Regions from separate parts of the Arthrobacter sp. W4I7 genome, predicted to be linked through region 3. Evidence: riboswitches for the same ligand, from Rfam matches in the RefSeq annotation. Region 3 holds a riboswitch; each other region holds the start of a gene.
What was found. A riboswitch is a leader RNA that binds a small molecule or an ion and turns the genes downstream of it on or off. The one in region 3 is predicted to bind cyclic di-AMP.
Positions count from the first base shown of each region.

Region 1: it holds a riboswitch for cyclic di-AMP, as region 3 does, so the genes downstream of both, QF047_RS16335 (C40 family peptidase) here and QF047_RS16960 (hypothetical protein) in region 3, are expected to answer to the same signal.
Region 2: it holds a riboswitch for cyclic di-AMP, as region 3 does, so the genes downstream of both, QF047_RS08430 (LysM peptidoglycan-binding domain-containing protein) here and QF047_RS16960 (hypothetical protein) in region 3, are expected to answer to the same signal.

Region 1 is NZ_JAUSXU010000001.1:3,625,772-3,635,519, forward strand. Features, by position in the region: gene QF047_RS16330 (NlpC/P60 family protein) at 1-476, opposite strand, end outside; gene QF047_RS16335 (C40 family peptidase) at 641-1,321, opposite strand; cyclic di-AMP (ydaO/yuaA leader) riboswitch at 1,392-1,588, opposite strand; gene QF047_RS16340 (M23 family metallopeptidase) at 1,701-2,522, opposite strand; cyclic di-AMP (ydaO/yuaA leader) riboswitch at 2,533-2,775, opposite strand; gene QF047_RS16345 (metal-dependent transcriptional regulator) at 2,879-3,586, opposite strand; gene serC (phosphoserine transaminase) at 3,865-4,995, shown strand; gene QF047_RS16355 (DUF3027 domain-containing protein) at 5,181-5,852, opposite strand; gene QF047_RS16360 (cold-shock protein) at 5,858-6,241, opposite strand; gene QF047_RS16365 (hypothetical protein) at 6,526-6,759, shown strand; gene QF047_RS16370 (helicase-associated domain-containing protein) at 6,770-9,253, shown strand; gene QF047_RS16375 (DNA repair helicase XPB) at 9,267-9,748, shown strand, end outside.
Region 2 is NZ_JAUSXU010000001.1:1,828,022-1,837,769, reverse strand. Features, by position in the region: gene QF047_RS08480 (endonuclease/exonuclease/phosphatase family protein) at 1-315, shown strand, start outside; gene QF047_RS08475 (NUDIX domain-containing protein) at 348-857, opposite strand; gene QF047_RS08470 (DUF1918 domain-containing protein) at 899-1,090, opposite strand; gene QF047_RS08465 (metallophosphoesterase) at 1,174-1,683, shown strand; gene QF047_RS08460 (glucose 1-dehydrogenase) at 1,837-2,730, shown strand; gene QF047_RS08455 (DUF1810 domain-containing protein) at 2,796-3,239, opposite strand; gene QF047_RS08450 (DNA alkylation repair protein) at 3,223-3,789, opposite strand; gene QF047_RS08445 (TraR/DksA C4-type zinc finger protein) at 3,786-4,145, opposite strand; gene QF047_RS08440 (lytic transglycosylase domain-containing protein) at 4,329-5,522, opposite strand; gene QF047_RS08435 (dienelactone hydrolase family protein) at 5,627-6,601, opposite strand; cyclic di-AMP (ydaO/yuaA leader) riboswitch at 6,866-7,070, shown strand; gene QF047_RS08430 (LysM peptidoglycan-binding domain-containing protein) at 7,074-7,913, shown strand; gene QF047_RS08425 (YdiU family protein) at 7,986-9,461, opposite strand; gene QF047_RS08420 (ribonuclease Z) at 9,523-9,748, opposite strand, start outside.
Region 3 is NZ_JAUSXU010000001.1:3,760,733-3,770,480, forward strand. Features, by position in the region: gene QF047_RS16925 (YhgE/Pip family protein) at 1-1,698, shown strand, start outside; gene QF047_RS16930 (TetR/AcrR family transcriptional regulator) at 1,695-2,366, shown strand; gene QF047_RS16935 (hypothetical protein) at 2,384-3,091, shown strand; gene QF047_RS16940 (histidine phosphatase family protein) at 3,119-3,646, opposite strand; gene QF047_RS16945 (winged helix-turn-helix domain-containing protein) at 4,023-4,889, opposite strand; gene QF047_RS16950 (response regulator transcription factor) at 5,580-6,320, shown strand; gene QF047_RS16955 (HAMP domain-containing sensor histidine kinase) at 6,328-7,830, shown strand; cyclic di-AMP (ydaO/yuaA leader) riboswitch at 7,958-8,108, shown strand; gene QF047_RS16960 (hypothetical protein) at 8,114-8,845, shown strand; gene QF047_RS16965 (YdeI/OmpD-associated family protein) at 8,894-9,337, shown strand; gene QF047_RS16970 (HAD-IA family hydrolase) at 9,318-9,748, opposite strand, start outside.

The DNA of each region.
Region 1 (9,748 bases), 130 kb from region 3:
AGCTGGGCGTAGGCGGCGGAGAGGATAGCTGCACCCTTGCCGCTCGCCGAAGCGGCGGGGGCTGCGGCAGGAGCGGATGCGGTCACCTTGGCGGCAACGACGGGCTTGGCAGCCGGAGCGGCTGCTTCCTGGACCTCAACCTGAACCTCGGGCTCCGGCGCTTCCACAACGGGAGCCGGAGTGGTGGTCACTGCGGGCTTCTCGTAGGAAATGGCAATGGTGGACTCAGCCGAAATCGGAGCCTCAACCGTTGATTCAACTTCCAGGTTGGAGGCCGGGGCAGAGTCACGCTGGACGTTGGCGTCGGCAGCGTTGGCGGCCAGGCCGCTGGTGAGGACCAGGCCGGACGCGGCAGCGATCACTGCCGCCTGGCGTCCGACGCCGCCGGCGTTCTCGCCCACAGCTTTGGCAATGATGGCCAGCGAATTGGTTTTGGTGACCTCGGCGCGATGCCGTGCGGTTGCACGAGTAGTCATCAGTTCTCTCTTTCGTTTTCCCCAGTCGCCTTGTAGGCAGACAGGGGGTTTTGGACGTGCCGGCATCTTGGGGGTACGCCGGCACGTCCCGAACGGGGATGTGGTGATTTAGCGAAGAGTGTGTTTGGGCAAAGAAAAAGCCCTTGGACCCGAAGGTCGAAGAACTAGCCCTTGGAGACAGTGAAGAACGCGGAGGAGCCGGTTGCGGCCACGGCGTGCAGCAGCGTTCCCTGGGAGGGGTTCAGGGCGCTGATCATCATGCCGTTGCCGACGTAGATGCCAACGTGTGCGCCGCCATTCTGCATCACCAGGTCGCCCGCCTGAGGAGTGGATGTGGGCGTCATGGCAGTCCATGCATTGGTGCGGGGGATGCTGATGCCGGCCTGCGCGTAGACCCACTGGGTGAAGCCCGAGCAGTCCCAGCCGGTGACGGGGCTGGTGCCGCCCCACACGTACGAGTGACCGATGCCGGTGTACGCGATGGCGGCGATGCCTGAGGTGGAGGCGGAGGAGACGGTTTCGGCCAGCTTCTCCTTGGCGGAGGAAGCGGTTCCGGTGGCAGCGGTTCCATTACCCGAGTCTGTGGACTGGGTGCGTACGGCCTGCACCTTGGGAGCGGCTGTGGTCTTGACCACGGGGCGCTCGAAAGAGACAGTGGCCGTGGGGGCCGCAGTAACGGCAAGGGCGGTCTGCGCCGACCCGGACTCCGTTGAGGCAGACACACCAGCGTTGGTGTCTGCCGCGGTGGCCGGCAAGCCCATGGTCAGGATGAGGCCGGAAGCAGCTGCGATAACGGCAGCCTGGCGACCAACTGTCCCGGCATTGGCACTAACAGCCTTGGACACCGCGTCCAAGGGGCTGGTACGAACCGTTTGCGCACGGTGGCGCGCAGAATTATGGCGTGAAGACACGAAGGTAGCCTCTCCCAATGCCTGCGAGGTGAGCTGTCGGATTCGGATGGGAGTCACCCGGCCACGCGGCTTCCAAGGAAGCTTTGTGACTTAACCCCAAGGCCTTCCCGCTGGAAAGGCCAAAATTGGTTCCCCCGCCCCTGCCAGACGATGTCATGCGAACGGACCTTGAGCGGTGGCAGAGTTAGGCAATCCGCACAAGAGCGTCAACTTCGGAAAAGTTGACGCGAGTTAGACGGTACAGCAGTTTTGACTGAATGTCACATTCAGGTCACGGCAAGTCAAGATCATCTGATAGTTCACCGTCACTTGACTACAGCCAGACGGTGGGGTCAACGACCTCGCCGTTGACCTGGACTTCGAAGTGGAGGTGGCAGCCTGTGGACGCCCCCGTAGTGCCGCTGAGCGCCACAACTTCCCCGCGGGAGACCGTCTGGCCTTCCTTGACGTTGAAGGACGACAGGTGGTTGTAGGTGGTTTCCAGGCCGTTGCCGTGGTCGATCACGACGCGGTTCCCGCCGCCGAACTGATGCCAGCCCACAAAGGTGACGGTACCGGTGGCCGCAGCCATGACGGACGTCCCGCATTGGGCCACATAGTCCTGTCCGCGGTGGAAGTCCCCGGTGCCGCCGGTGATGGGGCTGACCCGGTAGCCGAATGGCGATGCGGTGGTCATCACGGCCAGCGGGGCGCCGAGGCTTCCGGCCGAGGCGGCCCGGCTGATGGCGCCGGCCGACTGCGCGCTGAGCAGCTGCTTCAGTTTCCCGTCCGGATCAGCCTGGGTCACCACGGCGGAGCGGCTGAAGTCGATTTGGGCCCCGGCTTCCGCGGAGATCTGAGGCTGGGGCGTCACGGAGGAGGCGGCAACGGGGGCGGCGCCCGAGGCGTCAGTGGCCATAACAGGACTGGTGGCCGGGACTGTCACGGTGAGGACCAGGCCGGTGGCAGCAAGCGCGATGCCGGCCTTCTGGCCGATGCCGCTGGCGGCTGCGAATTCGGTCACCTGGCGGAGGGGACCCCGACGCCGGCGAGCATCACGGTGCGGATCGCGGGGACGCTCCGAGGTGATGACTTCGACAACGCGCGGTGTCGAAGCAGGGCCCGCCGCGCGGCGGCGTCCCCTGGAATTCTGCATGGTCAAGAACGGTTCCTCTCTGGAAAGCCTGCGAAGTTAGCTGTCGGATTCAGGTCAGAGAGTTCAAAGACCCGGTCCGCCGTAAGCAAGCTTCGGCACAGAGATATCCCATTAAGGATCCTTCGCTGGAAGAGGCTTGCTGCTGACGGACTTCACCCCAAGACAGTCCCCCGCTGCCGGTTGTGGTTCCCCCGCCTCTGCCAGTTACGACTCGTGCTCCTGATCCGCTGGCAGAGCTCGGCTCCAGATCAGGTAACGCTTTAATATCAACGCTTGGTTCAACTATAGAGGCTTAAGCCCCTTAGTAACAATTCCGTTATCTTTGGCTAAACACCCCGTTATGGGGTATCCCGTCCCTAACCCGCGGGCTGGCGGATGGCCACGAACACGTGCGCAGCAACCTCCGGCGGCAGCTCCAGGGCCCCTTCAATGCCGGGAACGCGCACCGAAATGTAATCACCCACCCGCTCCAGTGAAACGGCGGCGCCCGGACGGATACCGCCCTCGTCAAGCTGGGACAGCAGCTCCGGCTCCACCTGGATGGGCTCCGCGAGCCGGCTCACGGTCACCTCTGATGCCGGACCATAGGATTTCATCGCTTCCAGGAGGCTGATGGCACCGTCGGCAAGGCCCAGTGACGGAGAACCGCCCAAGGCTGCCAGGCCTGGAATCGGATTCCCGTACGGAGACTCCGTGGGATGGTTGAGCAGCTCGTAGATGCGCCGCTCCACGCGTTCGCTCATGACATGCTCCCAGCGGCAGGCTTCGTCGTGGACGTAGGCCCAGTCGAGACCGATGACGTCGGCGAGCAGGCGCTCGGCAAGGCGGTGCTTGCGCATGACCTCCGTGGCGCGCTTCCGCCCCGTTTCGGTGAGCTCAAGGTGCCGGTCTCCGGAGACGACCACCAGGCCGTCCCGCTCCATCCGGCCGATGGTCTGGGAGACGGTGGGCCCGGAGTGGCGGAGCCGCTCGGCGATGCGCGCACGAAGAGCCACGATGTTCTCTTCTTCAAGCTCCAGAATGGTCCGAAGGTACATTTCCGTAGTGTCGATCAGATCCGTCATCCAGCTCAGCTCCTCGAGCGCAGTACCTTGCGTTGTCCCACCGTATCGCCTTGACTGCGACGTAGTCCGTGGAAAAGCTTAGCCTATTTTGACTTTGTCCGAATAGTTCGCGCCTGTGCTACGCAGGCGTCTCATTGGCTGGACTATGACGGCCCGGGTTCCCGCCGAAACAGCGCTTCAGGCAGAATGAGGAAGGCCCTGGTTGCAGTCACCGCCGACTGCCGGCCGCCAACACCCGTCCGGACCAAAGTTACGTCCACGCCGAAATTGGAGCACCTGTGAGCGAAACCAGCATCACTATTCCCGCCGACCTCCTGCCGAAGGACGGACGGTTCGGCGCCGGGCCCTCCAAAGTCCGGCAGGAACAGATCGATGCGCTGTCAGCCGCGTCAAAGAAGATCCTCGGCACGTCCCACCGCCAGGCCCCTGTCAAGAACCTGGTGGGCTCTGTCCGGGAAGGCCTGAGCCAGTTCTTCCGCGCACCCGAAGGGTATGAGGTGGTGCTCGGCGTGGGCGGTTCCACCGCCTTCTGGGATATTGCAAGCTTTGGCCTGGTGGAGAAGAAGGCACAGCACCTGTCCTTTGGTGAATTCGGCTCCAAATTCGCCGCAGCCACCAACAAAGCCCCCTTCCTGGACGCGTCCTCCATCATCAAGTCCGAACCCGGTACCCGCCCCTCGGCGCAGGCAGAAGCAGGCGCGGATGTTTACGCCTGGCCGCAGAACGAGACCAGCACAGGCGTTTCGGCCCCTGTGCAGCGCGTTGCCGGCGCGGACGAAGGTGCATTGGTCCTGGTGGACGCCACCTCTGCCGCAGGCGGCCTGGATGTCGATGTTGCCCAGAGTGACGTTTACTACTTCGCGCCGCAGAAAAACTTTGCCTCCGACGGCGGACTTTGGCTTGGGCTCTTCTCCCCGGCCGCCCTGGAACGGGCAGCGAGGATCAAGGCCAGCGACCGCTGGATTCCGGACTTCCTGGATCTGCAGACGGCCATCGACAACTCGCGCCTGAACCAGACCTACAACACCCCGTCGCTGTCCACCCTGGTGACTCTGGACGCGCAGGTGCAGTGGTTGAACTCCAACGGCGGCCTGGACTTCGCGTCCGCCCGCACGGCTGACTCCGCCGGCCGCATCTACAGCTGGGCCGACGCCTCCGGGTTCGCCACTCCCTTTGTCACCAACCCGGACGAGCGCTCCAACGTCATCGCCACCATCGACTTCGATGAGTCCGTGGACGCGGCCGTGGTTGCCAAGGTACTGCGCGCCAATGGCGTGGTGGACACCGAGCCTTACCGGAAGCTGGGCCGTAACCAGCTGCGCATCGCAACGTTCGTGGCCATTGAGCCCGCCGACGTTTCCGCCCTGCTCGCAAGCATCGATTACGTGGTGGACGAGCTGCGCAAGTAGGACTGCACAAGCAACCGAACCGGCGCGGGCTGGGGGCTGCTCGCGCACTCCGCCAGCCCGGGTCAGTTGCCCCTCCCCAAGCCACCAGGGCGCTGAGGCATTAAAGAACGACGGCGCCGCCCGGGTTTTCCCCGGGCGGCGCCTTTTGTCTGTCTTCGGAGGAGCGCTCCATAAGAGCGTCCCGGTCAGGAAGTGCCGGCGTCGCCCTCGGCGGACTGGTCCGGCTCAGCGGCTGCAGAGGCACCCGCTTCAGGTGCGCCTGCCTCAGATTCCTGGCCTTCAGGCCCTGCAACAGCATCTTCCGCAGCATCGGATTCCGCCGGCCCAGCCTCGGCTGTTTCTGTTTCTGTTTCCGGTTCCTGTTCCCGCTCAGGTTCCTGCTCATCTTCAGGCCGGACACGTTCCGCCCAGGGAACCCATTCCGGGGCCAGGATGGAGTCCTCGGACGGCAGCAGGCCCAGCTCATTGACGGTCACAACCTTGGAGCGTGAGTTCCGCGTCAGGACCGCGAACCATTGCCAGCCGCCGTAGCCGGGCAACCGGGATTCAAAGAGGTGCGTCACCAGGCGGTCGCCCTCGCTCTTGGCTCCCAGGTGGCGCCCGATGTCCGCCGGCGCCGTAATGCCTTCGATCGCGCTTCGGGCAGTTTCCACGGCGGCGGCAAGGAAGGCGTCGGGCTTTCCGGTGCGCCATGCCGGCACACCGGCGCGCGGCCTCGCAGTCCTCACGGCAGCAGGGGCCGGTGACGCGGCGGCCGAAACGGTCCCCTCCGGCTCCGGTTCCGGGGACACCGGATCCCGGGACACCAACTCCTGCGACTCCACTGCCGGCTCCTGCTGATCAGCTTCCGAACTCATCAGGGCTAAACGTCCAGCTCGTCGGCAACCTTACGCAGGGCGGCGGCGATGGCCTTACCCTTGTTGCCTTCCGGGTATTTGCCTTTGGAGAGGGTTCCGGACAGGTTGTCCAGCACGCTCACCAAGTCCTGGACCAGCGGGGCAAGGTCCCGGGCACTGGGCCGTTTCGCCTTGGCGATGGACGGCGTCTTATCGAGCACGCGCAGCCCCAGGGCCTGTGCACCCTTGCGGCCGTCTGCGACACCAAATTCAACGCGGGTGCCGGCCTTAAGCTCCGTTACACCCTCTGGCAGCGAGGATTTAGGCAGGAACACTTCCTGGCCGTCTTCGCCCGCGAGGAAACCGAAGCCTTTGTCCTTGTCATACCACTTGACCTTGCCGGTAGGCACGTAATCAACCTTCTTCGTTCTGACGTCTTGAGACACGGCCAGCTGTCACCGCATCCGCATTGTTGTGCGGGTTCAGGGTATGACGGCTGGAGACCGTGTTGGTCTGTATCCCTCAAGGTTATCCTGCCCCATCCCCTAATCCTGCTTTCGGCGGCACCTCCCCACCCGCGCCCTAGCCTCGCAAGCTCGGCCAGGGAACCCTACGGGCGTGGGCCCCCCAACCGCGCCCTGGCCTCCCGGAACGCATGCCGGCCCTGACGGACGGGGCTGTTAGCGTTACGTCCATGACACCCTCGCGTTACCGGCGGCCCCTGACGATCTTCGCCGCGGTTATTGCCGTGCTCTCGCTGGCAGCGGTGGCAGCCGTCATGGCCTTTGCCTTCGCAGGTTCGGTGGCTCCGGCCTGGGTCACCTATGCCGCGCTGTACGGCCTGCCGCTGGCGTTCCTCCTGATGCTGTTCCTTGTCCTGGACAGCGTCGCCGGGCGCCGCCGGGCAGGAAAACCTGACGGGCGGTAACGTTGGACTGATGTCCCTTATTCGCGCGCTCAGCAAGGACCTGGAGGCCCGCAGCGACGACTCGTTGCGGTCGCTGTTTGACGCGCGGCCGGACCTCATCTCCCCCGCCGTGCCGGATTTCGCCGCCCTGGCCGCCAGGGCCAGCGGGAGGGTCAGCGTCCAGCGCGCCCTGGAGCGCCTCAACCGGCCCCAGATGCAGGTCCTGGAAACCCTCCATCTGTGTACGAACACCGACACGAAGCACAGCGCTTCAGCCGCGGGCCTCCGCCACCTGATTTCAGGATCCACCCTCGCAGCCGTGGAGCGGATCCTGGCGTCACTCCAGGACCTCGCGCTGGTACACCGCGCCGAACCCCCGCACGGAACTCCCGCCGGCAAGCAGCGCTACTACCTCCCCGTGGGCAGCCTGAAGGACGTGGTGGGGATATATCCCGCCGGACTGGGGCGGAGCTACACGGAGCTGGTGCGCCTCCAGCCCGCGTTCGCGCAACGGGCGGTTCAGCTTGTTTCCGAACTGCACCGGAGGGGCGTCGCCATCCATGGCGCCACCACGCCCATGGAGGCAGCGCTGGCGCTGCAGCACTGGACGTCCTCCCCTGAGGCGTTGCAGGATATCTTGTCCACCGCTCCGGAACGCACGACGGCGCTGCTCGCCAAATTCCGGAACTGGGCCATGGGTGCCGTCCCCCAGGCGCAACGCAAGGCATCCATCACCACCGAGGGATCCGACGTCGGCCCCGTTGACTGGCTCCTGGCCCGGGGCCTGCTGGTGCCGTTGGACGCCGCCCACGTGGAACTGCCGCACAGCGTGGGACTGTCACTGCGCGGCGGCGCCATCATCAATGACTTCGCACTGTCACCGCCGGTCCCCGAGCTCGGCCGCACCAGCGCCGCCCTGCGCCGGAATGCGGCGCTCGGCGCCATCGCAGAAACCCTGCGGCTCGTGGGCGAAATGCTCCATGCCGTGAAGGAACAACCGCTGGCCACCCTCCGCAGCGGAGGTGTGGGCGTCCGCGAGATGAGGCGGCTCGCTGATGTGCTCCGGATCGACCAGCTACGCGTCGGGCTGCTCCTGGAGCTCTGCGGGCTCGCGGGCCTGATCCGGCTGGACGTTGACTCCTCGTCCTGGATCCAGCCGCCCGAGTTGGAGTGGCTCGTCCTGCCCCGGCAGGAACAATGGCTCTGGCTGGTGAACGCCTGGCTGGCCAGCGAGCGCGTACCGTCCATGGTGGGGCAGCCCATCAGCGGAACGCCCGGAGCAGCGGCGGGGCACCGCGCCGCATCGGGGAGCACCGTTATTGCGTTGTCGGCGGAGGCGCAGCGGCCTGACGCCCCGGTGGTGCGCAAGCGGATCCTGGAGATTCTCAACGAACTCACCCAGGAAGCGGCGGCACCGGACGGAACTGCGCCGGTGCTGGACGCAGCCGCGGTCCTGCAGCGCGCCGAGTGGGCCCAGCCGCGGATGGCCCGGCGCTTCAGTTCCCTGATCCGCGGAGTGCTGGCCGAAGCCGAAATCCTCGGTCTGCTGGGCTCTGGAGCGCTGAGCCAGCTGGGGAGCGCCATCGCCGCCGATGATCCGGACGCCGCACTCGCCATCCTGGGCGAGCACCTGCCGGCCGAGCTGAACCACGTGCTGCTCCAGGCGGACCTGACTGCTGTGGCCCCCGGATACCTTGCGCCGGCCCTGACGGAGAAACTGCTGCTGATGGCGGACGCGGAAGGACAGGGGCCGGCCACCATCTACCGGTTCTCGCCCGGTTCCATCCGCCGGGCCCTGGACGCCGGACATAATGCCCAGGCCCTGCTGGAGTTCCTGCGGGAACACTCAGCCACGGCCGTCCCGCAGCCGCTGCAGTACCTCGTGGAGGACACGGCCGCCCGGCACGGCCGGCTGCGGGTGGGCGCCGCCGGGAGCTTTATCCAAAGCGAAGACGAAGGGGCGCTGCTTGACCTGCTGCAAGGGCCCAAAACCGAGGGGCTCGGCCTGGTACGGATTGCTCCGACCGTCCTCATCTCCTCCGCTGCCCCACGCGAAACAGCGCAGGTGCTGCGCAGCCTGGGTCTCTCGCCATCGCTTGACGAATCCGAACAGCCTGTACTCCGGCTCCGGCGTGTCCCTGCGCCGCACAGCCCTTCCCGGCCCGTGTACACCGCCCCACGGACCGCGCCGGAAGCGGAGGAAGTGCAAGCTCAACTGGACGTGCTCCGCCATCGCCCTGCCGCCGTCGTAAGCCACCACCCGGGGCAGGCGGACATTGGCTCCGAAGCAGCCACCCAGCTGGGGCTGGAAGCCCTGCAGCGCGCCATCCGGCTGAAGCAGCGGATCAGCATGAACGTGGTGGACGGCATGGGGAATGCCAACCTCGAAATTGTTGTTCCCCTCTCAGTGAGCGGCGGACGCGTCCGGGTCTTCGACCCCGCGAAGGACACCGAACGGGTGCTGTCCATCCACCGCATTATCGATATTGAGGCCGCAGAGGAACTGCGCCAGTGAAGGACTCCCCCGAGTGAACGACGGACCCCTGATTGTCCAGAGCGACAAGACCATCCTCCTTGAGGTGGACCATGAGCTCGCCACCGAAGCCCGGCACGCCATAGCGCCGTTCGCCGAACTGGAACGTGCGCCCGAGCATGTCCACAGCTACCGGTTGACGCCCTTGGGCCTGTGGAATGCCCGGGCCGCCGGCCTGGACGCCGAAAGAGTCCTGGACACACTGCTGAAGTATTCGCGCTTCCCGGTGCCGCATTCGCTGCTGATCGACGTCGAGGAGACGATGTCGCGCTATGGCCGGCTGCGCCTGGAAAAGGACCCGCAGCACGGTCTGGTGATGCGGACGGACGACTACCCGGTGCTTGAGGAAGTGATCCGGTCCAAGAAGATCCAGCCGCTCCTGGGCCCGCGGATTGACGGCGAAACAGTGGTGGTGCACGCGTCCCAGCGAGGCCAGCTCAAGCAGCTTCTGCTCAAGATCGGCTGGCCCGCCGAGGA
Region 2 (9,748 bases), 1.9 Mb from region 3:
AACTCCCTGCGCCGCAAGCAGATCCACGCCGCCCACGCCGAGCTGCTCAGCATGGGGCGGGGCCTGATGACGCTGATGGTGGGCGACTTCAATTACCCGTTCTTCACCAAGAACCTGCACCTCCATATGAAGAACTCGGGCTATGCGCTCTCCCTCAGCAACCGGCGGACGTATACCCGTTACAAGGTCTTTAAGGGCCACTTCGACTTCGCCACGTCGCTGGGACTGGACATCGAGAGTGTTGAGACGTTGCCCCGCGGCAACTCTGACCACCTGCCCATCCTTGTTCACGCGGAGTACGGCAAGGACTACTAAGCAGGACTGGACCCGGACCTGCTCAGGCGGGGCTACGCCGGGGTACCGATCCGTTCCCGCAACCCGGGCCAGGCAGCCGCGAAGCCCGGGTGCAGTTCCTTGCTTTCCACGCCGGCCACCGGTATCCACAGCAGTTCGATGCTCTCGGGGTCGCTGATGACGGGATCGAACGGTTCCGTCACCAGCACCACCACCGTGGTGTAGGACCAGTAGCCCAGGTCCAGCACGGACGTGAAAAGTACCTCGACGTTCCCGGACGGCACGGCGGCCTCCTCCCAGGCTTCGCGCAATGCGCCCTCCACCGCATCCTCGCCCTCATGCAGCGCCCCGCCGGGCAGGCCCCAGGTCCCGCCGTTATGGCTCCAGACGGCCCGGTGCTGCAGGAGCACACCCTTGACGGGGTCATAAGCCAGGACGCCGGCCGCACCAAACCTGCCCCAGAACCGGCCGCGGTCCCCCTCCACCCAGGCGTCGCCGGGATCGCGTGGACCCGTGCGGACAGGCGGAGTGGAGGACGCGGCGGAGGCCAGTGAGTGATTCATCGCTCCAGTCTGACAGGTGGAGGATGCGGGCCGCACGCGCCTTAGTGCCCGTTGTGGTGTTCGACGGCGAAATCACCGCCGGGGTACATGACGGTTTCGTGCCCGTCGTCAAAGCGGACCAGGTAGGGCGGCGTTCCGCCCTGGCCGCGGACTTCGAGTATTACCCCGTGCCGGTCCGTGGACCCCACGTTCCTGCCGTGAACAATGATCCGGTCGCCCTGTGCTGCCTCCATGGCAATCACCTCCAGCCCTAGGTTACGACTCCCGGCGCGGAGCGGAAAGGGCAGGAACAAAGCCGGCATGGCAGGATTTCACCATGCCGCTGAACATCCTGCTGCTCGCCGATACCCACGTTCCCAAACGCGCCAAAACACTTCCTGCACAGGTGTGGGCCGCCGTCGAAAACGCCGATGTGGTCTTCCACGCCGGCGACTGGGTGACGGCCGGTCTGCTGGATGAGTTCGAGCAGCGCAGCCGCTCCGTGGTGGGCGTCTACGGAAACAATGACGGGCCGGAGTTGCGGGCCCGGCTGCCGGAAACGGCAGCAGTCATTCTGGAAGATGTCCGCTTTGCCATGGTGCACGAAACCGGGCAGGCAAAGGGACGGGAGGCGCGGTGCGAGCAACTGTACCCGGACGCTGACGTGCTGGTTTTTGGGCACAGCCACATCCCCTGGGACTCGGTCTCCCCGAGGGGGCTGCGGCTGCTCAACCCCGGTTCCCCTACCGACAGGCGCCGCCAGCCTGCCTGCACCTACATGACGGCCGTGGTGGACGCCGGTGCCCTGGTAGAGGTCCGGCTCGTAGAAGTCCACCGGGACGACTGACTCCCCGAAGATGGCGGGGCTCGCGAGTGCGAATCAAAATCCGGACTGATCGACACGAATCCGGGTTGGCAGCGGCCTGCCTGATTGCCTAGGCTGGAACGGTAAGCATACTTAGCTTTCTGTGTTCCACCCCTACCCATCAGGAGGACCACCATGACTGACCAGTACACCTTCCGAAATCCCGTCACCGCCTACGAGAAGATCTCGCCGCCGGAGCAGCACCAGCCCGAGCCCGGCCTGGACGCGGAATTGTCGCCGAAGGCGGATCTCGGCGAGGACACCTACCGCGGTACAGGGCGGCTGGACGGGCGGAAGGCGATCGTTACCGGGGCCGATTCCGGGATTGGTGCGGCCACGGCCATTGCTTTCGCCCGCGAGGGGGCGGACGTTGTCCTTTCCTACCTGCCGGAGGAAGAAGAGGACGCAGCCCGCATCGCCGGCATCATCGAAGCGGCCGGCCGAAAGGCAGTCAAGGTCCCCGGCGATCTGAAGGACCCCGCCGCCTGCCAGGAGTTGGTGGACACTGCAGTGGCCGTGCTGGGCGGGGTGGACATCCTGGTCAACAACGCCGGAAAGCAGGTGGCGCAGGAGGACATCGCCCAGATCACGGACGAACAGTTCGACCACACCCAGAAGACGAATGTCTACGCAATGTTCCGGGTCACTAAGGCGGCGGTTCCGCACATGCCGGCCGGGTCCACCATCATCAACACCACCTCGATCCAGGCGTACAACCCGTCCCCCACGCTGCTGGACTACGCCACCACCAAGGCGAGCATCAACAACTTCACCAAGGGCCTGGCGCAGCAGCTTGCGCCCAAGGGCATCCGCGTGAACGCGGTGGCGCCCGGGCCCATCTGGACGCCGCTGCAGGTCAGCAGCGGCCAGCCAAAGGAGCAGCTGCCGGAGTTCGGCCAGTCCACGCCCCTTGGCCGGGCGGGGCAGCCGGCCGAACTCGCCCCGGCCTACGTTTTCCTGGCCTCGGCGGAGTCCAGCTATGTCCTGGGCGAAACCCTGAACGTTAACGGCGGCAGCCCCACGCCGTAGCGCCAGGGAACGTTACATCCGACGGCGGTGCCTGGCGCAGGACGCGCGAGGCACCGCCGTCTGCATTAGCCTTCGTCCCGGCCGGCGAGCAGATCGTCGGTGGCGGGGTCGGGCTGGCCGTCGAAGAACCGGGCCAGGACGGTCTTGAAGACGGTTTCCCCGGGAGCTGCGCGCAGGAACAGCGTCATGGAGGAGTGCAGCTTCCGGGCGTCCACGCCACCAAAAATGTCCGTGGCGGCGCGGTCCGGATGGGTGGTGAGGACCTGGGCGCACTCGAGCAGCCGCGGACCCAGGACCGGGTGGTCCAGGTAGTCCCTGGCTTCTGCGAGGGAGCTGATGGCGTACCGGCGGGATGTCTCGCTGTGGCCGAGGCCCGCCAGCTGCGGAAAAACAAACCACATCCAGTGACCGGATTTGCTGCCCAATTGCAGTTCGGCCAGCGCCTGGTCATAAATTCCGCCGTTGTTCTGTGCGGCAACGAAGCGTTCCAGGTCATAGCGATCGTTCACGGATGTCTCCTTGGGGTGGGGCTTGGGCTGTGGGTTGCGGCTCGAGGAAGGCTGCTGCGTTGCGTAACTGCAGATCCGGGTCTGTCCGCCACCGGGCAAGGACAACGCTGGCCCGCTGGCGGTCACGGCCCGTGAGCCGGGCCAGGAACGGGGCCACCACGTCCGCAAGCAGCGGGTCAACCAGTTCCCGGGTTCCGGCGGACCGGAGGAACCCTTCGATCCGGGTCAGGTCCGAATGGCGCAGCAGTGCCACCTTGGTTTGCAGCAGCACGATGGCGGCGAGCCGCCGCTCGTAGACCGCGCGGGAGCCGGGCCGCGGTTGTCGCCAGAGCGCGGACGCCAGCTGCACCACGTCGTCGTGATCGAAGTCCTTGTACTTCCGCAGCGCGTCGCGGATGGTTCCACGGACGGCGCCAACGGAGGATCCGTAGGAGGTGAGCCCGCCGCCCAGCCTGCCTTCGACGTCGTCCGCCCGGTACCAGGCACCCTCATTCTGCAGGGTGCGGTCAACAAACCCGGCTGCTGCTGCCACAACATCGGCGCTGCTCATCGCGTGCGCCCTGCGGACGCATGCCGAATGCAAAACGGCGTCCATGGGCGTGCCTCCAGCCGGCCTTCAGCGATAGCTTCGCCGCAGACGGCGCAGGTCCCGTAGGTGCCGTCGGCGATTCTGGCGAGGGCCGCGTCCACCTGGTCCAGTCCGGCGCTGCTTTGCTGCAGGAGTGCCGAGGCCTGGGAGAGTTCGAAGGCGATGGTGGAGCCTTCCGGATCGTGTTCGTCGTCCACATTGGAATCCTGGCGGGCGGAGTTTGCCGAGGCGATGTCCGCGCGGAGGGCCGGAAGCAGCACCACTTTCCGCGCCCGCTCCTCTTCGAGCAGGATCCGGAACCGTTCGAAGTCAGGCATGGGAAAAGCCTAGCGCGGGGTCAGTACCAGTTGTTGGCCAGCGAGTGGTTCCAGGCCCCGCAGGGAGAGCCGTAGCGGCCGCGGATGTAGCCCAGGCCCCATTCGATCTGCGTCCGGTAACTGGTGAGCCAGTCGCTGCCGGCGCTGGAGTATTTGCCAGGCGGAAGTGCCTGCGCGATGCCGTTAGGCGCCTGAGTAGGGATTCGTGGCGGTGGTCAGCCAGTTTGATTCCCTGGTCCAGAGCTGGGCGAGGCAGAGGAACTGGTCCTGGCCCCAGCCGTACGCGCCCAGCCTCCCCGAGGCATAGCTTTTGGCGCCTGCCGGATCATTAACGGCACCACCCGGAACGGAGGGCACGACGACGGGCGGCGGGCTGGGTGCCGCGGGCAACCCAGGTGCGGGGGCAGGGTTAGCCGGGGCCGGGTTAACGGGCGCCGGGTTGCCGGGTACCGGATCGGCCGGTGCGGGATTTGCCGGCGCGGGGCCGGCGGGCGCTGGGCCAGCCGGCGGGCGGACGGCAGCTGCTGCGGCCGCCCTCGCTGCCGCTTCTGCCTGCTGCCGGGCCTGCTCCTCAGCAGCGGCGCGCTTGGCGGCCTGTGCGGCCTCATAAGCGGCCTGTGCTGCCTGGCCCTGCCGGTAGGCGCCCTCAACTGCCGCGGTCGTGCCCTTGAGGGAGGCCAGCTGGGCTGTCAACTCCTCGCTGTGCTGCCGGCTTTCCGCCACCTGGCGTGCCATGGCCTCCTGGGCGGAACGGGCGGCGTCGAGTTTGGCCTTGGCTTCAAGGGACAGCCGCTCGCGTTCGGCTTTGGCGGCGCTTTCCCGGGCAGCCAGGCTGGTGGCGATCCGGCCCGCGGATTCGGCCTTTGTTACCAGTCCTGCCGTTTTGTCCCCGACGATCTGCACCACATTGAGCCCTTGAATGCTGTTGGTCTGGATCGCATCCAGGGCAACGAAGAATCCCATGGTGGTGCCGCCCGTTTTGTAGGACTGGGCTGCGAGCGCCCCGAGCTCCTTCCGGTGCCGGGACAGGGCGGTGTTTGCCTGTGAGACCTGGGCGGTGAGGGCCTCCACCTTTGCGCTGGCAGCCTGCAGCGCAGAGTCTGTTACGGCATAGTCGGCCGCCGACTGGACGGCTGCGTTACCCAGGGACTCGGATTTGGCCTGCAGGTCATCGAGGTAACTGCTGATCCTGCTGATTTCAGCCGCCTTGCCGGCCTCGGTCTGCTTTGCTTCCTGCACGTCTTCCCAGGAGGGGTAATCGCCGGGCGGGTCGCTGTCCGCCGCGCCCGCCGGTGCCAGCCCGAGTGCCGCGGCGAGGGCCACGACCAGAAGGGCCGCCGGCAGGGGCGACCGGGCTTTTCTAACGAACCGGGGCATAGTCCGGAAGCTTACCGGCTTCAACCTCTGGTTGAAGGCCAGCCTCCTGACATCGTTATGCAGCGGAGACCTGCGGTTCCTCTTGGCGGGCAGGACGGCGCACTTCAGACGTGCCGGCTGAACCAGGCGAGTGTGTCTTTCCAGGCGGCTGTGGCCTGGACCTCGTTGTACTGGTCACCGGTGTCATTGTGGAACGCGTGGCCCACACCAGGGTAGACAGTGAGCTGATGGACAACGCCGGTGGCAGCAAGAGCATCCTTGAGCGCCGGCATGGCACCCGTGATGCGCTGATCCAGCTCTGCATACACACCGAAGACCGCAGGCTTGATCCCCGGGACTTTGCCCAGGTCAGGGGCCGGCCCATAAAAAGCCGCGGTGGCTTTCAGGCCGTCCAGCTCGGTGGCTGCCTGCCAGGTGATGCCGCCACCGAAACAGTAACCGGTCATGGCAATTCGTTCACCGTCCACGAAGTCCTGGCCCCGGAGGTACTCCAGTGCCGCGCCAAAGTCGGCAATGTGCCGCTGGGCACCGGCCGAGGTGAGGGCACCGGGAACAGCATCGCGGTCCATGCCGGCAGTTCCGCCTTCCCGGCTCAGCAGGTCAAGGGCGAGGGCCACGTAGCCCTCCTTCGCGAAGCGCCGCGCCACGTCCTGGATGTGGGGTGTCAGTCCACGGTTCTCGTGGCAGATCAGCACTGCAGCACGGGGCCCGTTTGACTTGGGGCGGGCCAAGTAGGCGCTGACAGAGGTTCCACCGGACGGAAACCGGACAGTCGCCGTCGTCATTCCAGCAGCACCTTCGGGTACGGAAAGCGGGCTTTTCGCCCCCGGCACGGCACCGGAACCGGCCGTCCCGGAGGCAGTCGACACCGGGGGCTCGGGCGCAGGGATCGGGTCAGTGCTGCGCGGCACCTCACTGGGCGTGCAGCCAACCAGCAGCATCGCGGCCGCGGCAGCACCCATACTGCCCGTAATGAAGGCCACCCGCCGGGTGAACGTCCGGTGGCTCAAGGCCCCGGCGCGGTAGTCGTCAAAAAATTCTTCAATCAGATACTGCTCATACTTGCCGAGCTGAGTCACAGGGCCTCCTCCAGGTGGGGTCATCCTCCTACCCGGTGCCCCTGTGGGCAAGATTCAGACGCCGGTTTCGGCATGGCTTTATTACTTTGTGACAAAGAACACCTGGCGGCGCACGGCGTTTGTATCTTCTGAGGTCAACGGGGAGTGTAGGGAGAATCAAGTCGTTTGCTAAATACGAGAGAAGCACCTCGTATGTTATCCAAATGTGACAATCGATCGCCTGGCGGGCTATGGTCTTCAGGTGTCCCTCCCAGACGGGACATTCCCGTCAGTATGCCGAGCCCTGCCACTGAACCGGGATTCAATCAGTTTCCAGCTGGCAGGGACGGGGGAACCACATTTCCGCGGCCTCCTGAGAGGCCTTGGGGTCAAGTCGATAGCGCCCTCCGTTCCGTTCGGAGCCGCTCCCGGCCGGGTATCTCCAACCCGAACCCGACAGCTCACCCCGCAGGCATGGGAGAGGCGATCAACCGTGTCAAAAAATTCCATCACCGCCCGTCACCGCGCGACTCCGGCCCGCTCAATCGCGCTCCAGGGCTTGGCTGTCTCAGCCAAGTCACTTGGCCGTCCGGCGCTCGCCGTAGCAGCAGCTTCCGGCATTGCCTTCGGTGTAGGCGCCCCGGCCCACGCAGGCGTAACCGGACCGGACACCACCGAGACCACTAACACCCAGGCTTACACGGCGCCCGCCGCTGCCGTGGCTGCCCCCGCGGCAGCTGCCGCCAACGTACACACCGTGGTTTCGGGCGACACCTTGGGCGGCATCTCGGCTGCCTACGGCGTCAGCCTCAATGACGTTCTGTCCGCCAACGGCCTGGCGATCTCCGCGATCATCTACCCCGGCGACCAGATCCAGATCCCGGGCGCCGGGTACGTTGCAGCTGCTCCGGCCGCCGCTCCGGCTCCCGCCGCTGCTCCTGCTCCCGTCAAGGCAGCCGTGGCCGCGGCTCCGGCCAACACCGGAGTGAATGTGTCCTACGCTTCAGCTCCGGCTGCAACAGGTTCGGGCGCCGGCGCTGCCATTCTGGCCTCGGCCTACGGCCAGGTCGGCATCCAGCAGGACTGCACCGCAATGGTGGAGAAGGCCCTGCGTTCCGTGGGTAAGAGTGTTGGCGACCTGGCTCCAGGCCAGTTCTTCCAGTACGGCTCCGTTGTGGGTGCCCCCGCTGCCGGTGACCTGGTGATCACCGCCGGCCACGTCGGCGTGTACGCCGGCAACGGCCAGGTTGTGAGCGGTGGCGTGGACGGTTTCAAGACTGAGGTCCACTCCATCAGCTGGCTCCCGGGCGCTTCCTTCGTCCGCGTAGCGTAGCCACACCACCCGGACAGGGGCGGCAGGCGGGTTTCTCCCCGCCTGCCGCCCCTGTTTCGTTTTCAACTCAGCTCAGGTGCCGCAGAAGGTCTGGTAGCTGCCGAAGTCCTCGGGTGCTCCCCCGGCATAGCGCTCAAGCCCCGGGCGCTCCTGGTACGGCATGCGGACAACGTCCACGAGCCGGTTAAAAGGGTCGAGGTCGCCCTCTGTTGCTGCGGCGAGTGCCTCCTCCACGAGGTGGTTGCGCGGAATGTAGGCGGGGTTTACCCGGTCCATCACGCCGGCGTCGGGTTGCAGGGCCAGCCACCGTTCGGCCCAGGCATCGAAAGCGGCGAGGTCCAGGACCATGCCTCGGGCCGGCCGCTGGTTTCCCCGCGCTGCCTGGCCGAGGTTCCGGAAGAACGAGGTGTAGTCCACCGGCCCGTCCTTGAGAATGGCGATCACGCCGTCCACCACCTGCGAGGCTTCTTCTGCCTCCGGACTGCCGGCGGCGCTCTCCTTCAAACCCAGTTTGGTTTTCATGCCCGCGAACCAGGCATCACTGTATTGGCGGCGGAACGCGCCCAGTGCCTCCACAGCGGGGGCTACCGCCTGTTCCTGGTCTTCGTTGATGAGCGGCAGCATTGCCTCGGCAAGGCGGGCGAGGTTCCATTCGGCCACCACCGGCTGGTTGGCGTAGGCGTAGCGCCCCCCGACGTCGATGGAGCTGTAGACCGCCGCGGGGTTGAAGGCGTCCATAAACGCGCAGGGCCCGTAATCGATGGTTTCCCCGGAGATGGTCACGTTGTCCGTGTTCATGACGCCATGGACGAAGCCCACCAGCATCCACTGCGCCACCAGTGACGCCTGGGCTGCTACCACCGCTTCGAAGAGGGCGAGGTAGGGGTTGCCGGCCCGGGCAGCGGCGGGGTGGTGCCGGGTAATGGCGTGGTCTGCGAGGCGCCGCAGGAGGTCCATGTTCTCCGTGGCGCGGGCGTACTGAAAGCTTCCAACCCGCAGATGGCTGCTGGCCACCCTTGCCAGGACTGCTCCAGGAAGCATGGTGTCGCGGCGGACCAGGCGGCCGGTGGCCGTAACAGCCAGGGACCTGGTGGTGGGGATGCCCAGGGCGTGCATCGCCTCGCTGACCACGTACTCCCGGAGCATGGGCCCGACGACGGCGCGTCCGTCCCCTGCCCGGGCGAAGGGCGTGCGGCCGGAACCTTTCAGGTGCACGTCCCGCACACGCCCGCGCACGTCCGTCACCTCTCCGAGGAGAAGCGCGCGGCCGTCCCCGAGGAGGGGCGAGTAGCCGCCAAACTGATGGCCGGCATAGGCCTGGGCCACGGGCGTCGCCCCCGCCGGAATATGGTTGCCCAAGAGGAGCCGGACCCCCTCCGGCGACTGGAGGTATTCCGGATCCAGCCCGAGTTCACCCGCCAGTTCCTCGTTCAGGACAAGGAGCTTGGGATCCGGTGCTTCCTCCGCCTGCCAGGGAACAGCCAGCTCAGACAATTCCCGGGCAAACTGCCCGTCAAAGGTGACTGTTGTTTCAGCAGCAGCTGTCATTGTTCAAGCCCTCCCTCGTGGTTTGTTTTCCGCTCGGTCAGCCATTTGATGAACCACCCTCTCATTCACTCTCTACCCCGCGGTGGGGTTTTGCAACGAGTCCCCGGCCGTTCACCCCGCCCTGCATTGCTGGCTCCTGCCAGCGGCGGCGTTCCGGAAGAGGCACCCGTTGCAGGTCGTGAGCCGCTACCACCGTTACCCGTGCTGCGCGGGCGCCGGCTTGGGCAGCCAGCGGCGTGACGTCGTCGTACCTTGACGAAAAGTGCGTCAGTACAAGGGTGTTGGCG
Region 3 (9,748 bases):
CCGGAGGACTTTTCCGCCCACCTTGTCTCCCCCGGCAGCTTTGACTCCGCCAGCCAGGCGATGCTCAACGTGACCACCAACGACGCGAACAACTACCTCCTGAGCACCATTGTGGACAAGCTGACCACCGCCGTACACAGCACCGTCGCCGCAGACGTGGGCGAAGAGACCGCCAACCAGCTGCTCACCGGCTTTGGCACCGTCCACACGCAGATGGTCAAGGCAGCCGACGGCGCCGGCAAGGTTGCCGAGGGAGTGGCCGCGCTTCGGGACGGGACAGCCACCCTGCATGTCGGAACCACCAGCGTGGCCGGCGGCGCCGACGAGCTCTACGCCGGGCAACTGAAGCTGCGGGACGGCGCCAACCAGCTGACCGGCGGCGCGGGCCAGCTGAGCAGCGGGCTGTCCGTCCTGAAGGACAAGACTGCCACCCTGCCCAGCGATTCGCAGACCCTGGCAGCAGGCGCCGCGCAGGTGGCTGCCGGCAACGCCCAGCTGAACACCAAAGTCCAGGACGTGGCCGCCCAACTGGAGGCAGCCGACCAGGGCCTCCGCACGCGCGTGGTGGAGTCAAACGCCAGGCTCATCGCCAGCGGCGTCCTCACCCAGGCCCAGGCGGACAGCATCCTGGCTGACTTCGACGCAGTGGCTGCCTCAAGCCCCTTAGCAGCCGCCAAAACGAAGATCCAGACCGACTCTGCCCAGATCCAGCAACTGGCGGACGGCTCCGAGGCCGTCAGCGTGGGCGCGGCCCAGCTTGCCGCCAGCACCCCTGCACTGAAGGAAGCCATTGTGCAGGCTTCCGGGGGCGCTGACCAGCTTCATACGGGTGCGGCAACGCTGGCCACCGGCGAGCAGGCAGCCGTGGACGGCGCCGCCGCCCTGGCCCAGGGGGCACACCAGGTGGACGACGGCACGGCCCAGCTCGAACAGGGTGCGGGCACGGCTGCCGAAGGTTCACGGACGCTGGCGGACGAGATCGGCAAGGGCGCGGGGCAGGTTCCGAACCCGGACGACGCCCAGAAGAGCAACCTGTCCCGGGTGATGGCCGATCCGGTGGCGGTCAGCAACGTTTCGCAGGCAAAAGCCGGCTCCTACGGCGCCGGACTGGCACCGTTCTTCCTCACCCTCGCGCTCTGGATCGGCGTCTTTATGCTGGTCCAGGCCATGCGGCCCCTTACGCAGCGGGCTCTGTCCTCCAATGCCCGGTCCTGGAAGATCGCCGCCGGAGGCTGGTTGCCCTTCTTCGCGGTCTCCGTGGCACAGGCGACCCTCCTCACCCTGGTGGTTAACCTCGCGTTGGGCCTGGATGCCGCCCATCCGGTCCTGATGTGGCTCTTTATGCTGGCCGCGGCCATGGCCTTCAGCGCCATCATCCAGGGAATCGTGGCGCTGCTGGGCTCCCCCGGCAAGCTGGTGGTGCTGATCCTGCTGGTCTTGCAACTGGTTTCCTCCGGCGGCACGTTCCCCTGGCAGACCACGCCGCAGCCCTTGCATGTAGTCCACGAGATCCTGCCGATGGGCTACGTGGTCACCGGGATGCGGCATCTGATCTATGGCGCGGACCTGTCCATGATCGTCCCCACAGTGGTCGGTCTCCTGGGTTACACGGCCCTGGGGCTGGCGATGTCCACGCTCGCGGTCCGCAAGGGGAAGTTCTGGACGCTGAAGACGCTGCAGCCGGAGATCGCAGTATGACTTCCACCCAGCCGGACCCCGCGGATCCGGAGCAGGCTAAAAAACTGCGCCCTGCCCGGACCACAGCCACCCGGCAGAAGCTGTTCGACGCTTCCATGGAGCTGATTGGTGAGCGGGGCGCGGCCGGTGTGACCGTTGATGAGATTGCGGCAGCTGCAGGCGTATCCAAGGGGACTGTCTACTACAACTTCGGCAGCAAATCGGACCTGATTGCGCAGCTGCTGCGGCACGGCGTCGATATCCTCAAAGGGCGGCTGCTGGATGCACCGGATGAGGCCGGCACTGCAGCCCCTGCCGCTGATCCCTTGCTGGCCATGGAAGGCATGATTGGGCAGGCCATGGACTTCATGGCGGAATACCCTTCCTTCGCCCGGCTGTGGATGAGCGAGAACTGGCGGACGCCCAGCGAATGGCAGGGAACGTTCACCCTCCTGCGCGCAGAGCTCCTGGAAGTCATCGGGGATGCTGTTGAAAAGGTTGCCAGGGCTTACCCGGTGGACCAGTCCGTCGCGCGCGGCAGCCTGGAGACAGCGATCTTTGGCGCCTGCTTTGTGGTGGGGCTGGACCGGCAGACGTACAACCCCGAGCGGACCCGTGACCAAAGTGTTGCAGCAATCATGGCGATCATGCGCGGCTACGTCCTGAAGGATGCCCCTCCTCGGGGATGATTGTGCACATGCGTCATATGGGGAACAGCGGAAAGTTTGCCGTCATCACCGGCATGGTGGCTGCGGGGCTCCTGATCCTCACGGGCATGACGCTCGCAGAGCCTGTATTCGTGGCGTTCCTGGGTGTGCTGGCGCTGGCCTATGTTGCCTGCATCGTGGAGGTCCTGCGGCGGCGGCGGTATGTGATGCTGGCGATCGCCGGCATTTCCACAAGCCTCGCCCTTGCGGGATCGCTGGCGTTCCTGAGTACCTGGGAGCTGGCGTTCACCGACCAGTCGTCGCTCTTCGGCACGCCGCTGCCCACCGACGACCCCGATAACTACTTCTTCCTGGCCGCACTCTCGCTGCTGGCTGCGCTCACCTCGCTCTTCCTCGGCGCCGCCTGGCCGGGCCGCCAGCGCCCGATCGCGCGGGTTGCTCCTGGACGTGCTGCTCCTGGGCGGGCTGCTCTTGCGCGGGCCTCCTCCCGGAGCGGAAACGGTGCGCGTGGAGAGGCGCCCGCGCGGCGCCAGGGCGGGGCGGGAACTTCGCAGCAGCGCACCTCCTCGGCCGGACGCGCGCAGGTGCGGCAGCCGACATCGTCCGCCCGGCAGGTGCCCCAAACACAAAGTGCCGCCCGGCAGACTCCCCCGCGGCAGAGCGCGGCAGGCCAGAGTTCCTTGCGGCAGAGCGCGGCAGGGCAGAATGCCCGGCAGCCTCCGCGGCGTCCGGCCCCGAAGAAGTAGGGTCCGGCGCCGAAGAAGTAACCGGCCTTAGTGCGCCCGCGGGACCTTGAATTTTGTGATCCGCGCATCCTGTCCGTCCAGTTCCGCCCACGATTTCTCGGTTTCGAGGACGGTGAGGGCGCTCGTAGGGTATCTCGTTGCGGCTTCCATGTAGGCGTCATGGTCGGAGTCGCGTGAGGCCAGGTGCATGGCAAGATCCTGCACGCCGGGCAGGTGCGCAATCAGCATGAGTGTTGTGACCGTGTCCGGGACGTGGTTGACCACGGCGAGCATGCGGAGCGCGGAGGCTGCGTAAAGGCCGTCTTCCAGCTTGGGCGTGGGCGCTTTATCCCCCAGTTCCGAGCACACCCAGGTGCAGGTCTGCCGGGTGCGAAGGGCGCTGGAGCACAGGATGAAGTCGGGCACGATCTTGTGTTTGAGGAGCCACCGCCCGGCCAACGGTGCCTCACGGTGGCCGCGTTCTTCCAGCGGACGATCATGGTCAGCCACCCCGCCCGGCCAATCGGCCTTTGCATGGCGCATGATCACAAGGCGTCGAAGATGGTGCTCACTCATGGCCCAAGCCTATAACCCGCCAAACCGACTCTGCGCCGGCAAACAACGTCACGCAGAGCACGCTTTTGGCACCGAAGGTGAGCAAGAACCGCCTAAATCCAGGAGTCAGCAAAGTCCAAGACTCCAAAAGCAAGCTCCGAGTGACGCAGCCCCGGCCTTCAACCAGCCGCGGAGGCAAATGCTCGGAGAGGCTGGGTAAACGCCAAAGGCGGCACATCCCGAAAGCGCCGTTATCGCTGGGCCCACGCCGCCAGGGTTCCCTGGCCGAGCTTGCGAGGCGAGGGCGGCGGTGGGGAGGTACGAGCGCAGGCGCCGAAGGATGGCCCGCGAAAGCGAAAGCGCCCGCCCCGAGTGGGATAGGCGCCTTCGAGGAGTCCTAGATCGAGTATTCCGGAGCGGCCCAGACAACGACTTCGGGGTGCTCGTAGAAGCGGTAGCCCTGGCCGCGGACGGTGCGCACGGTGTTGGCGAGGCGGCCAAGCTTGGAGCGGAGGCGGCGGATGTGAACGTCGATGGTGCGCTCGTTGGGCACTTCTTCGGCGTTGCGCCACAGGCCTTCGAGCAGTTCGTCGCGGCCCACAGTGCGGGTGCCGTTTTCCACGAGGTAGTTCAGCAGTTCGAACTCTTTGAAGGTCAGGTTCAGGGATTCGCCGTCGAGGTGCACTTCGCGGCGTGCAAGGTCGATCAGGACGCCGGAGGGGCGCGGTTCCTGCGGCTGCTGCGGCCGGGGGGTCTCAGTGCGCTGCCGGGTGTTGACGGTGGGGTCCCCGAAGGTGGACCGGACGACGTCGAGCGCTGAGCCGGGCGTGCCGGCGGGAGCCACTGCCACAGCGGCGTAGCTCTCGGCGCCCGTCACCAGGGACTGGGCGTAGGCGCGGATCTCCTGGGCGAGCTTGGCGATGGAGGTCCCTGCGGCAGCCGCAGTTTCCTCATCGATGCCCATGTAGAGGACAAAGCCGCGCGCCACGTTGTCGTTGGCCACCGGGCGGACAGTGCTGGGCCCGGCCACGACGGGCGTGGGAGCAGTCACGGGCGCGGATTCAGCCGGAGTGACGGCACGGAGCTGGCCGTAAGAGTTGGGGTTGTAGCCCTGGGGTGCGTATCCAGAGGCGGGGAAGCTGCTTCCGGGAGCGGAGGGCGCAAGCGACGGGCGCGGCGCGAAGCCGGGGCGGAGGCCGGAAGGCTGTCCAGCCTTGGCGGCGTTACGGACCGAAATGTGGACGTATCCGGATGCAACTGTCATGTTTGGTTACCTCAATGTGAATGGCCGTCATCGCGGCTCGAATGCTGGGTTCCCCGCAATGGAAAACTGGGGAGGGACGCCCGACGCTGGGCTGGGGGCGAATGCCTGGAGAACTTCGAGGGGTGGGAAGATCAGGCGTACATTCGACAACAGCGCATGTCGGCAGCAGCGGATGTGCTGGGCCAATAGTCTGCGGCTGCAGGTGCTGTTGAGTTCTTGTTCACAATGGAAGTGTGCAGCGTAACAATGCTAACTTGCAAGTAACAATGGACCATTTAGTCCGCATAATGAGACAAAATCAGCTTTTGTGTTGTAGATCACGATTCTTGAGTGCGGCCAGAACGGCGTTCATTATCCTGCTTCTGGGGCCCAGAAAGCCCGCAAAGGGAACTTAATTCGGCCAGGGGCTTGCTTTGCGTCTTTTTCTTCAAATACGTGTGGAATACCAAAATCCCCTTCCCGGAGTGCGTCGCTGTCCAGCGGCACGCCGACGTCACAGCGAGAATTCAGCCCCGGTTTTGCACCCGATGAGCAGCGGCGGGGGCAGGAAGGGCGCTAGGCTTTCCCTCCGCCGCACCCGCTGCCTTGCGCCACATCCGCTTTTCGCATCCAGCTGGCTAGGCTGGGATTCACAGCCGGGACACAGGAATCCCAAAGCCCGGGCTAAACGAGTGATCGGAGAGTTGTTCCATGGCCACACCGCACTCCATGACAAACAACCTTCCCCAGCTCACCCACCCGGACGGATCCCCCATCCGCGCCCTGGTGGTGGACGACGAGCCAAGCCTCTCAGAACTCATGAGCATGGGCCTGCGGATGGCCGGCTGGTCTGTCGCCGTAGCGGCCGACGGGCCGGAGGCTGTGAAGCTCGCCAAGGACTTCCGCCCGGACGTCCTGGTTCTCGACGTCATGCTGCCCGGGTTCGACGGCGTTGAGCTGCTGGGAAGGATCCGCGCCTTCGCGCCCGAGGTCCCGGCGTTGTTCCTGACAGCCAAGGACGCTGTGCAGGACCGGATCGTGGGCCTGGCGGCCGGCGGCGACGATTACGTCACCAAGCCGTTCAGCATGGAGGAAGTCCTCCTGCGGTTGCACCGCCTGGTGCAGCGTTCCGGGGTGGCCGCCATGGATACGGCTGAGCTGGTGGTGGGTGACCTGGTCCTGAACGTCGATACCCGCGAGGTGACCCGGGCGGGCGAGGAACTCCAGCTCACGGCTACCCAGTTCGAATTGCTCCGCTACCTCATGGAGAACCCCAAGCGGGTAATCAGCAAGGCGCAGATCCTGGACCGCGTCTGGGACTACGACTTCGGCGGCCAGGCCAACATCGTGGAGTTGTACATCTCCTACCTGCGCAAGAAGGTGGATGCCGTGCACCCGCCCATGATCCACACCGTGCGCGGGGCCGGGTACGTCATCAAGCCTGCCGAGTAGGCGCACCATGGCCTTGCAACAGGCTGCGCCGCACCGCCGGAGCTGGCTCAAGCCCAATACCTGGCATTTGCGCACCCGCCTCATCCTCCTTGCCATGACTCTGCTGATCGCCATCTGCGGTGCAGTGGGCGTGGTCAGCTATGCCTCAATGGACGCCTTCCTCACCCGGCAGCTCGACGAACAGCTCAGCCAGGCCGCGGACAGGTCGAACGATCCGGGCCGCCCGCCCATGGGCGGCTTCAATGGAAGGGACCCGCTGGACGCCCGTGGCCAGAGCGTGGGAACCCTGAACGCCCGCGTGCTCAACGGGCAGGTCAACAGCGCCGGCTTCCTCGCCTCGGACACCACCCGCTCGCCGCTGTCCGCCGAGGACAAGCAGGCGCTGCTGGACCTTGCCACGGACGCGCAGCCGGTGGACCGCACCCTCTCCAACGGTGATTACCGGTTGATAGCCGTGAAAACGAATTACGGGGATGTGCTGGTGACCGGACTCCCCCTCGCCACCAAGGAGAGCACGCTTACGTCCCTGGTGTGGACTTTTGTGTTCGTCTCCTTGGGCGGCCTGCTGCTCATCGGGCTGGTGGGAACGGTGCTGATTCGCCGCACCATGAAGCCCCTGGAGCAGCTGTCAGAGGTGGCAACCCGCGTTTCACAGCTGCCGTTGGACGCCGGTGAAGTGGCACTTGCGGTGCGGGTGCCGCCGTCGAACTCAAATCCGGGAACGGAAGTGGGCAGCGTAGGCCACGCGCTCAACCTCATGCTGGACAACGTGGCCAACGCGCTGCAGGCGCGGCAGAGGAGCGAAACCAAGGTGCGACAGTTTGTGGCCGACGCCTCGCACGAGCTGCGCACTCCCCTGACCGCCATCCGGGGCTACACGGAGCTGATGCGGATGACGGAGAATTTCACTCCCGACGGCGAAAAATCGTTGGCCCGCGTGCAGAGCCAGTCTGAGCGGATGACCGCCCTGGTGGAAGACCTGCTGCTGCTGGCCCGGCTCGATGAGGGCCAGCCGCTCAAGCTCACCGAGGTGGACCTTACGCAACTGGTGATTGAGGGAGTCAGCGACGAAAAGGTGATGGCGCCGGGCCATAACTGGCGGCTGGAGCTTCCGGACGAGCCCGTCGTGGTCAACGGCGACGCCTCCCAGCTGCGCCAGGTCCTGATGAACCTGCTCTCGAACGCACGCAAGCACACTCCCCCGGGGACCACAGTGGTCACAGGGGTTGGAAAGTCACCTGAAGGGGCGGCGGTAGTAACCGTAACGGACGACGGCGGCGGCATCCCTGCCGAGTTCGTGGACCATGTCTTCTCACGCTTCGCCCGCGCAGACGCGGCACGAAAGGGAGCGGGAGACCAGGCTGGAGCCTCCGTTGCCGAAGGTACCAGCGGTCTGGGCCTCTCCATCGTGGAATCCATTGTTGAGGCGCACGGCGGAAGGGTAACGGTGACGTCACAGCCGGGACGCACACAGTTCGCCCTGCAGCTCCCACTTCCGCAGGTCTCGTAGCAAGGCGACGCGCCGCCGTCGTGATCTCTGTTACCAAAATGTGACTTGTGCTCCGAATTCCTGTACCGTCGTTTAGGTACGGTTCCCGTTCGGGCCGTATATCCGGATGACGCCAAGCTCTGCCACTTCCCGGATTTCTCTTGAACCAAGGCAGAGGCGGGGGACCCACCGTCCCGGGCACTATTGCCCTTGGGGTTAAGCCAACACGTGATTCTTTCCGTGTGGCCGGATGCCCTCATCCGAACCCGACAGCTAACTCCGCAGGTGTGAGAGGCGATTCATCATGTCCAAATTCCTGGTTAAACCGCGCCCGAAATCCGGGCCTGCACCCCACGCCGGACGCGAAGCCGGCAAACTCCCCTTCATCGGCAAGCGCGCGGCTGTACTTGCCGCATCCGCTGCACTCCTCGTAGGAGTGGGAGCGGCCGGACAGGCTACCGAATCCAGCATCCGGGTTGCCGCCACTGAAACCAAGGCCGCTGAAGCGCAGTCCAACCTCAGCATTGAGAAGAGCGAAATCCGGGCCAACCCGGCGCCTGCCCCGGCGGCCGAGGAGATTGCAGTGGCCCCGCAGGCGGCAGAGCCGGCACCGGCGGCAGCGCCTGAACCGGCACCAGTCCCCGTCCCCGAAGCAGCACCGGCCCCGGCTCCCGAGCCCGCCCCGGCGCCTGCCGCCGCTCCTGAGCCGGCACTCGTCGTCGCGGTCAACGACCCCGCCGGCGCCCAGGCTTACGCCGCTGGCCAGCTTGCCAGCTACGGCTGGGCTCCGGACCAGATGCAGTGCCTGCAGACCCTGTGGACCAAGGAGTCCGACTGGACCACCACGGCCACCAACTCAAGCAGCGGCGCCTACGGCATCGTCCAGTCCCTGCCTGCTGAAAAGATGGCGAGCGCCGGCCCGGACTATCTCACCAACTACCGCACGCAGATCAACTGGGGCCTGAATTACATCCAGGAGCGCTACCAGTCACCTTGTGGCGCCCTGAACTTCCACCTGTCCAACAACTGGTACTAAGCACACAAAACCTTTTGGAGCGGCGGGCTGCCCGGCATACTGTCATCCATGAGGTTCACCACCACTATCCAGGGCAGCGGAAACAAGACCGGCATCGAAGTTCCCGAAGAGGTTCTTGCAGCCTTGGATGCGGGCAAGCGGCCGCCTGTGGTGGTGACCATCAACGGCAAGAGCTATCGCAGCAGCATTGCGGTGATGGGCGGGCAGAACCTCATCTCGCTGAGCGCAGCCAACCGGGACTTCGTCGGGGCAGCCGCTGGCGACACCGTGGACGTGGACGTGGAACTGGACACCCAACCCCGGATTGTGGAAGTTCCCGAGGACCTCGCGACAGCGATGGCCGCCGAACCGGCAGCCCAAAAGTTCTACGCGACGCTGAGCTTCAGCGCCCAGCGCCGGTACGTTGAGCCGCTGGGCGATGCCAAGACGCCCGAAACCCGGTCGCGCCGCATTGCCAAGGTAGTGGCGGACCTCAAAGCCGGAAAGAAATAACCGTCCTGCTGTCGTCGTCCTTGCCGGTTTCGACGACGACTGCGCTGTAGTCCTGGATGTGCAGTACGCCGGCGGGCAGCGGGCCGGTGTTCGGCCCCACGGCCACCGTCCGGATGCCAGCGGCCACCCCTGCAGCGATTCCCGCCGGAGCGTCTTCGAACACCACTGCGTCCGCAGGATCCACGCCAAGGTTGGCCGCCGCCTTCAGGTATCCCTCGGGATCCGGCTTGCCGCGCGTCACCAGTTCAGCTGTCACTGCGATGGCAGGCATCGGCAGGCCGGCGGCGTTCATGCGGATGTCGGCCAGGATGCGGTCAGCGGACGTGACCAGGGCGACGGCGTCCGGCGGCAGGGCTGCGAGCAGGCTCGCGGCGCCGGGCAAGGGCACGATGCCTCGAGTCCGGACGCGCT